Regions from separate parts of the Marinobacterium sp. MBR-111 genome, predicted to be linked through region 2. Evidence: riboswitches for the same ligand, from Rfam matches in the RefSeq annotation. Region 2 holds a riboswitch; the other holds the start of a gene.
What was found. Region 2 has a riboswitch for thiamine pyrophosphate ahead of thiD (bifunctional hydroxymethylpyrimidine kinase/phosphomethylpyrimidine kinase). Riboswitches for the same ligand answer to the same signal wherever they lie in the genome.
Positions count from the first base shown of each region.

Region 1 (3,405 bases), on a different contig from region 2:
AGGCTGGCCACTGGCCGTAGTCCATACCGGGCAGATAGCCAGCCCGCAACCGGACCGCCCACTGCTGCCGCAGCCATGATGGGAATCATGAATATCCCGGCCTGAAGCGGTGTTTTGTCCAGGACGTATTGCAGCTCCTGCGCCAGAGTCAGTTCGACCCCGGCCAATGCGCCGCTGGCGACCACCGCCATGATGATGCCAGCGACGATGGCAGGGTGTGCCAATAAGGAAAGATCCAGCATCGGCGCAGCAGCGCGGAACTGCTTACGAGCAAACAGCACCAGCATTGCCAATCCGAAAGCCAACGTCAGCAACACCACTGCAAGGGGTTGCTTGCCACCAAAACCCGTCTTGGCCGCATACACCACCGCAATCATACCCATGACCAGCAGCAAAGCCTGACCAATCGGCCAATGACCGGGTACGGTCTGCTCCTGACGCGGCAGCAGTAGCCAGCAGGCCGGAGCTACAACGAGCATCAGAGGCACGTTGATCAAGAACACCGAGCCCCACCAGAAATGTTCCAGCAGCGCACCACCTATCAACGGGCCAACCGCCGCACCGGCAGCCCCCACCGTACCCCATAATCCGAGCGCCAGTCCTCGCTCCTTATCGTCCTCAAAGGTACGGCGGATAATGCCCAGCACGCACGGCATTATCATTGCCCCCCCCAACGCCAGCATAACGCGCGCACCAATCAGCATCTGTGCAGTAGGCGCAAAGGCCGTCGCGGCTGAGGCAGCCCCGAAGATCACCAAGCCGATCAGTAAGATGAGTCGGTTACCTACCCTGTCGGCCAGAGTACCCATAGGCACCAGCAAGCCGGCCATCAACAGCGGATAAATATCGATGACCCACAGCACTTGGTTATTTGTTGCTCCCAACGCCTGGGTTAACGTGGGGACCGCAACATGCAGAATGGTCATATCGAGAACAACCGGCAGGAATGCCAGCATTACTGCTATCAGAATCAGCCAGCGCCTGGGGTTTAGAAAGTAGTAAGACACAGGTTCACCCCTGATTTGCGCGTCATTTAAAATATAAATACAATCGTATTTAAAAAGATAATAGTGGGGGTAAACAAGAAAAACAATGGGCAGAAAACCAACTATTACCCGTGACGGGTTGCTGGATGTGGCCGAAGCACTTGTACGCGAACAAGGTGGTTCAGCGCTGACCATTGGTGCTTTGGCAAAGGCTGCAGGCATTTCCAAGGGAGGCATACAGTACTCGTTCTCCAGCAGAGATGAGTTGGTAAGCAGCCTAGTTGACCGCTGGACAAGTCGGTTCGATGCGATGCTGGACGAAACACCGACAAATGATCCGCTCGGCTTTGTTCGAAGTTACATTGAGGCAATGAGAACCGCACAAAAGGCTATGGATGCCAAGATTGCAGGCCTGATGGTCAGTTATCTGGAAAACCCTGAAAACTTAAAGGAAACACGCGACTGGTACCGGGGAATTTTTAACCGTATGACAGGCGCATCTTCAAACGCCCAAGCAGCCCGCGTTGCCTTTCTGGCCGTTGAGGGGTTATTCCTCTTGCGTATCAATGGCATTGACGAAGATGGTGATTGGACGAGTTTTCTAGATGATGTAGATGCAGTGCTAACGCGCCTGACGTGATCGTTCGAATCTCGGTCTTGCAGTGCGGACCCAGCATGGCATGCCTAAAGACATCAGGTGTATTGGCGAATAATTTGATCTACCAGAGCTTCCACCAATTGCCCTTAGCCTGCTCTGTGCTTCGAATGCTAGCCCAGCAGCGCAAGATCTATGCGAAATTCTGTACCATGAGACGATCAATCAGGTCGCTCCAGGCGGAATAAGACAGACCTACTAACCTGGCACTGCGCCATTCGATAATGCCTGATATGCTTCTCAATACCGAGGGGTCACCCACCCAGGGGCTGAGATACTGTTGGCAAGAATGCAGCACAGTGACCCTTTGAGCCTGAACCGGATCATGCCGGCGAAGGGACAGGTTTTGACACCTCATGCCTTCGCTGGCCTCGCAAACGAGGCTGACATGTTATCAACGACAGAGAACACCCCCACCATTCGACCAATCGCCGCTACGATTGCCGCCGTCTATCATAAAGAAAAGATACTCTTGGTACGCCGGGCCAACCCGCCGGACGCAGGCCGCTGGGGCTTCCCCGGAGGGAAAATAGAGGCTGGCGAATCGATTGAACTTGCCGCCGTCAGAGAACTATTGGAGGAAACCGGGGTGCAAGGTCGTGCACGTCAGGTATTCACGGCGGTGGACGCCTTCGACCAGGACGAAAGCGGCCGGATACATCAGCACTTCGTGCTGATTGCGGTCCTTTGTGAATGGATTGCCGGAGAGCCCGTAGCTGGAGACGATGCGCTTGATGCGAAGTGGTTTAGCCTCGACGAACTGACCGATGCCGGCCTTGCCCTGAGTCTCGATGTCGCCAAGGTCGCCCGTCAAGCAGCCGCTATCACCCTTGAACAAGCGAACGGCTCATGACCTCCAGTATTCTCACGATTGCTGGCACAGATACAGATGGCAGGCCTGCTTCAGCTTCTTTCAGGATCGGGATGATCTATTCTTCAGTGAATCGCTTCTTCATGTTCATCGTCCTTCTCTGTGATGAACATTACTGACAGCTTCATGGATTAGAAAGTGGGGAGCTGGTCACAACTACTTTAAACCTTGCATCCAGAACTGGCTGAGTTCAGTAGCAGAAATATGGGATGCCGGCAGCAGCGGCTCAGGTTGTTCAGAAAATATCTTCTTAGCTACCTGTCTTCCAACCAATTGGGCTGCAGAAGTTTTAACATTCCTCTGTTGATAGAAGCCTTGCAAAGCGACTTCCAGCTCATCGGTCTCCATCAGTAAGAGGGCAAGGTGCCATGCATCTTCCAGCGCCTGACATGCCCCCTGACCAGAGGTCGGCAAGGGAGCATGGGCCGCGTCCCCGATAATTATGACATTGTCTTGATGCCAATAGGGAAGAGGATCAATGTCATGAACAAAAATGCGATTAACCGATGCTCTATCACAGGACTGCAACACATTTTGCACTGGATCGGGCCAGTCCCGGAAACGCTGATTCAACTCCTCGTACCAATGGGCCCCGGACCGCTCCCTGTCGACAGCGGCGTTCCAGGCTCCTGCCCAATAGCACCACCCATCATTCACCGGGACAATTCCAAAACGCTCACCTAGACCGCGGAAGTCATGAATAGCGTTATCCAAAGCACCCTCTCGCTGCCTGCTCACTCCTACGACATTTACAAACCCGTGATAACGAGGAGTCACTTTCTCCGCATACAATGCCTGGCGCACGACCGACTTCATCCGCCCATCGGCCCCGACTACCAGGTCAAACTCCTGGCTCAACTTCGTCACATCCGCGGCTGTGATTGAGCAGTCAA
Region 1 is NZ_JBEPQA010000006.1:137,740-141,144, reverse strand. It holds gene ABIE61_RS06435 (MFS transporter) at 1-1,007, opposite strand, end outside; gene ABIE61_RS06430 (TetR/AcrR family transcriptional regulator) at 1,093-1,626, shown strand; TPP riboswitch at 1,881-1,999, shown strand; gene ABIE61_RS06425 (NUDIX hydrolase) at 2,030-2,494, shown strand; gene ABIE61_RS06420 (FAD-dependent monooxygenase) at 2,669-3,405, opposite strand, start outside.
Region 1: linked by a shared signal. The riboswitch ahead of ABIE61_RS06425 (NUDIX hydrolase) and the one ahead of thiD (bifunctional hydroxymethylpyrimidine kinase/phosphomethylpyrimidine kinase) in region 2 are both predicted to bind thiamine pyrophosphate.

Region 2 (3,405 bases):
GTCACAGATGGCCATCCACTTCCCAGGGCGCTTGGAACATCACATCAGCCTATAAGGCTGGTTGGCTGACACAGAGTTTTGAACACCCTCCTCTTGCGAGCCCGCTTTGCGTAAATCTCGTCGGTAAGGGTATCAATCTCGGCAAGCGCTTTTAGGCGGACTGCCTTAATGCCTGTGCTCACCTGATCCAGATCCTCTTGCCAAAAACAGGCACGAGCCTCTTCCATCTGTACAGTCAGTACATCCAGGTCATGCAGTCGTCCCAGAGCACTTCCGAGCGCTTTAACCTGGCTAATCCATTTGGGAGCGATTTCATCCAGCAACCAACCACTTTGGAACAATAGTAACTTGACCCACTTCCTCCAGCGGTGCATCGGCTCCATGGCATGCTTTTGCAGTGCTTCGTGGGCAAGGCTACTGCCCTTGCGGCAGGTTTGCTTCAGCCCTTTGTGCAGATGTCGTTTACTCATTGAACTCAGATCAACGGCCACAATAGCCTGCTCCAGCCTCAGCAGTATCTGCACCACCTGCAACAATGCCGGTTCATTCACTGTCACATGTCCAAGTACCTGCACCAACCCCGGCAACAATCGTTGGCGAACATCCGGCGGGAGGTCTGCACTCACCCAATCCAGCGTTTCCTTCATGACCTGCGCATCGCGACTGGAGGCAAGTGGCTTGGCCAGTCCCTTGCTCAAACGCTCGAGCCTGCTGTAGTCCGTGGTTTTCAGCCCAGGCTTCAGCAGACGCCAGAGCGCACGCAGGCGCTTACTGTCCACACGTGTCTGGTGCACGATCTCGTTCAGTGATTCGGTATCGGCATCAGCCCGCAGCGCAAGTCGGTCACGCATATTGGTTAGCAATTGCAGAGCACTGCAGCGTATTTCAACGTCCAGCGGTTGACTCGACTCCAGCAGTCTCTGCCGGCTTTTTTCAATTTCTGGTTGCATAACGACTCCCTGTTACTAGCCACCCTCACGCTCAACGCTAACCTCGGGGCGCTCTTGATCACCTACGCTGACCTGAACCTGAATCGGGCTGCAACAGACTGGACAATCCTCTGTGTATTCCTGCTCAGGCTCTGTCACTTCGATCATCAGACTGATCGGCTCACCGCACCAGGGGCACAACAGATCGACATTTTCCAGCGGATTCATGGCATCTACTCCTGCTCAAAAGGTGCCGGCCTGACCTGAAAGCAGCCGGCATCTGGTTACAGCATAGACAGTGGTAGCGCTTGTGCCTAAACTAGCCACAGATTCTTGGTCGGGGTGCCCACACTGGATGGGCTGAGATGAGACCCGCTGAACCTGATCCGGCTTGTACCGGCGTAGGAAATCGAGATGACCGTTACTATCACTCCATGCATGCCCATGGCTGGTGCGGTTTTCTCCCGTACTGGAGCATCCGCATGACACACGCACACGCACACACACCCATCGCTCTCACTATCGCCGGCTCCGACAGCGGCGGCGGTGCCGGTATTCAAGCGGATCTGAAGACTTTTTCAGCACTTGGCGTATTTGGCACCTCGGTGATCACCGCCCTGACGGCACAAAACACCCGTGAAGTTCGTGCCATCCACGACGTTCCACCCGCCTTTATCGCCGATCAGCTTAATACCGTTCTGGACGATATCCACATCGATGCGATCAAGATCGGCATGCTCAGCCGTCCGGAAACCATTACAACCATCGCGACTATTCTGCGTGACCGTGGCCTTCGCAATATCGTGCTTGACCCAGTCATGGTCGCCAAAAGCGGCGACAAGCTGCTGGCAGACGAGTCGGTTGAGGCGCTGCGCAGCGAGTTGCTACCGCTGGCGACCCTGATCACCCCCAACCTTCCGGAGTCAGCCGTATTATTGGGCGCACCGGAAGCGACCGATACGGATGCAATGCTGACACAGGCCAGAGAGCTGCTGGCAATGGGCCCTCAGGCGGTACTGGTCAAGGGCGGCCACCTGACCGACTCGGCAAGTGACGACAGCGCCGATCTGCTGCTGATGGACGGGCAGACCCACTGGCTGCCGGCCAAACGCATCCCCACCGCCAACACCCACGGTACCGGCTGCACTCTCTCCTCCGCGATTGCCGCCGGATTGGCCAGGGGGCGGGATATGCACACTGCCGTGGCCAAAGCCAAGACTTATATCACAGCAGCCATCACGGCAGCCGATCGGCTACAGGTGGGTTCAGGGCACGGTCCAACTCATCACTTCCACGCCTGGTGGTGAGCCTTGGATATTGAGCTTCGTCAGGCCAGCCTGCACTGGCAGCAGCACTGCGTATTCAGCGACCTGAATCTGGCACTGCCAAGTGGGCAGTGGACCTGCATTCTGGGCCAGTCCGGTGTCGGCAAAAGTTCCTTGCTGCAGCTGCTCTGCGGCATTGCCGACGAGGCCAGCATCAGTGGCGAGATTCACTGCAGTGATGGCCTGCCGCTGGCTGGCCGCGTGGCCTGGATGTCCCAGCAGGATCTGCTGCTGCCCTGGCTGAATCTACAAGACAACGTGCTGCTTGGCGCCAGGCTGCAACAGGGCCGCAAACCCTCAGGCGAACAGCGTGAACTGGCCGGATATTTGCTGCAGCAGGTGGGTCTGAACGATCGAGCCACTGCCCTGCCGGGGCAGCTGTCCGGCGGTCAGCGCCAGCGTGTGGCACTGGCCCGCACTCTGTTTCAGGATCAGCCACTGGTCTGCATGGATGAGCCTTTCTCTGCGCTGGATGCGATCAACCGGCTCAAACTGCAGGACTTGGCCGCCGGGCTGCTGGCCGATCGAACCGTGCTGATGATAACCCATGACCCACTGGAAGCCCTGCGCCTGTCGGATCGTGTACTGGTGCTGCAAGGCTCCCCAGCACGCTTGTCGGACCCGATAGTGCCGATTGGAAGCACACCCAGACCGGTCACCGACCCTGCCCTGCTTGAGCTGCAAGCACAGCTGCTGCAGCTGCTGATGGAAGGTGCCGCATGATGCAGGTTTTGCGCCCACTGATCATCACCACCGGGTTGCTGCTGATCTGGCAACTGATTGTCGGGCTGACCGATGCCCCCACATTCATTTTGCCCGGCCCCCTGCACGTGCTGGAAACTCTGTTCAGTCAGTTTCCGCTGCTGATGAAGCACGCCGGTGTCACCCTGATCGAGATTTTGCTAGGCCTGATGCTCGGCGTGCTGCTGGGGCTGGCGAGCGCTCTCTCACTGGTAACCTGGGGCAGCCTGCGCCGTTGGCTGCTGCCGGTTTTGGTGGTCAGCCAAGCGATCCCGGTATTTGCACTGGCGCCGGTTTTGATGCTCTGGCTTGGCTACGGCATGGCCTCCAAGGTCGCCATGGCCACATTGATCATCTACTTCCCCGTGACCGCCGCCTGCTTTGATGGCCTGCGTCAAACGCCCATTGGT
Region 2 is NZ_JBEPQA010000041.1:11,091-14,495, reverse strand. It holds gene ABIE61_RS17675 (CHAD domain-containing protein) at 45-950, opposite strand; gene ABIE61_RS17670 (CPXCG motif-containing cysteine-rich protein) at 966-1,157, opposite strand; TPP riboswitch at 1,258-1,354, shown strand; gene thiD (bifunctional hydroxymethylpyrimidine kinase/phosphomethylpyrimidine kinase) at 1,412-2,236, shown strand; gene ABIE61_RS17660 (ABC transporter ATP-binding protein) at 2,240-2,977, shown strand; gene ABIE61_RS17655 (ABC transporter permease) at 2,977-3,405, shown strand, end outside.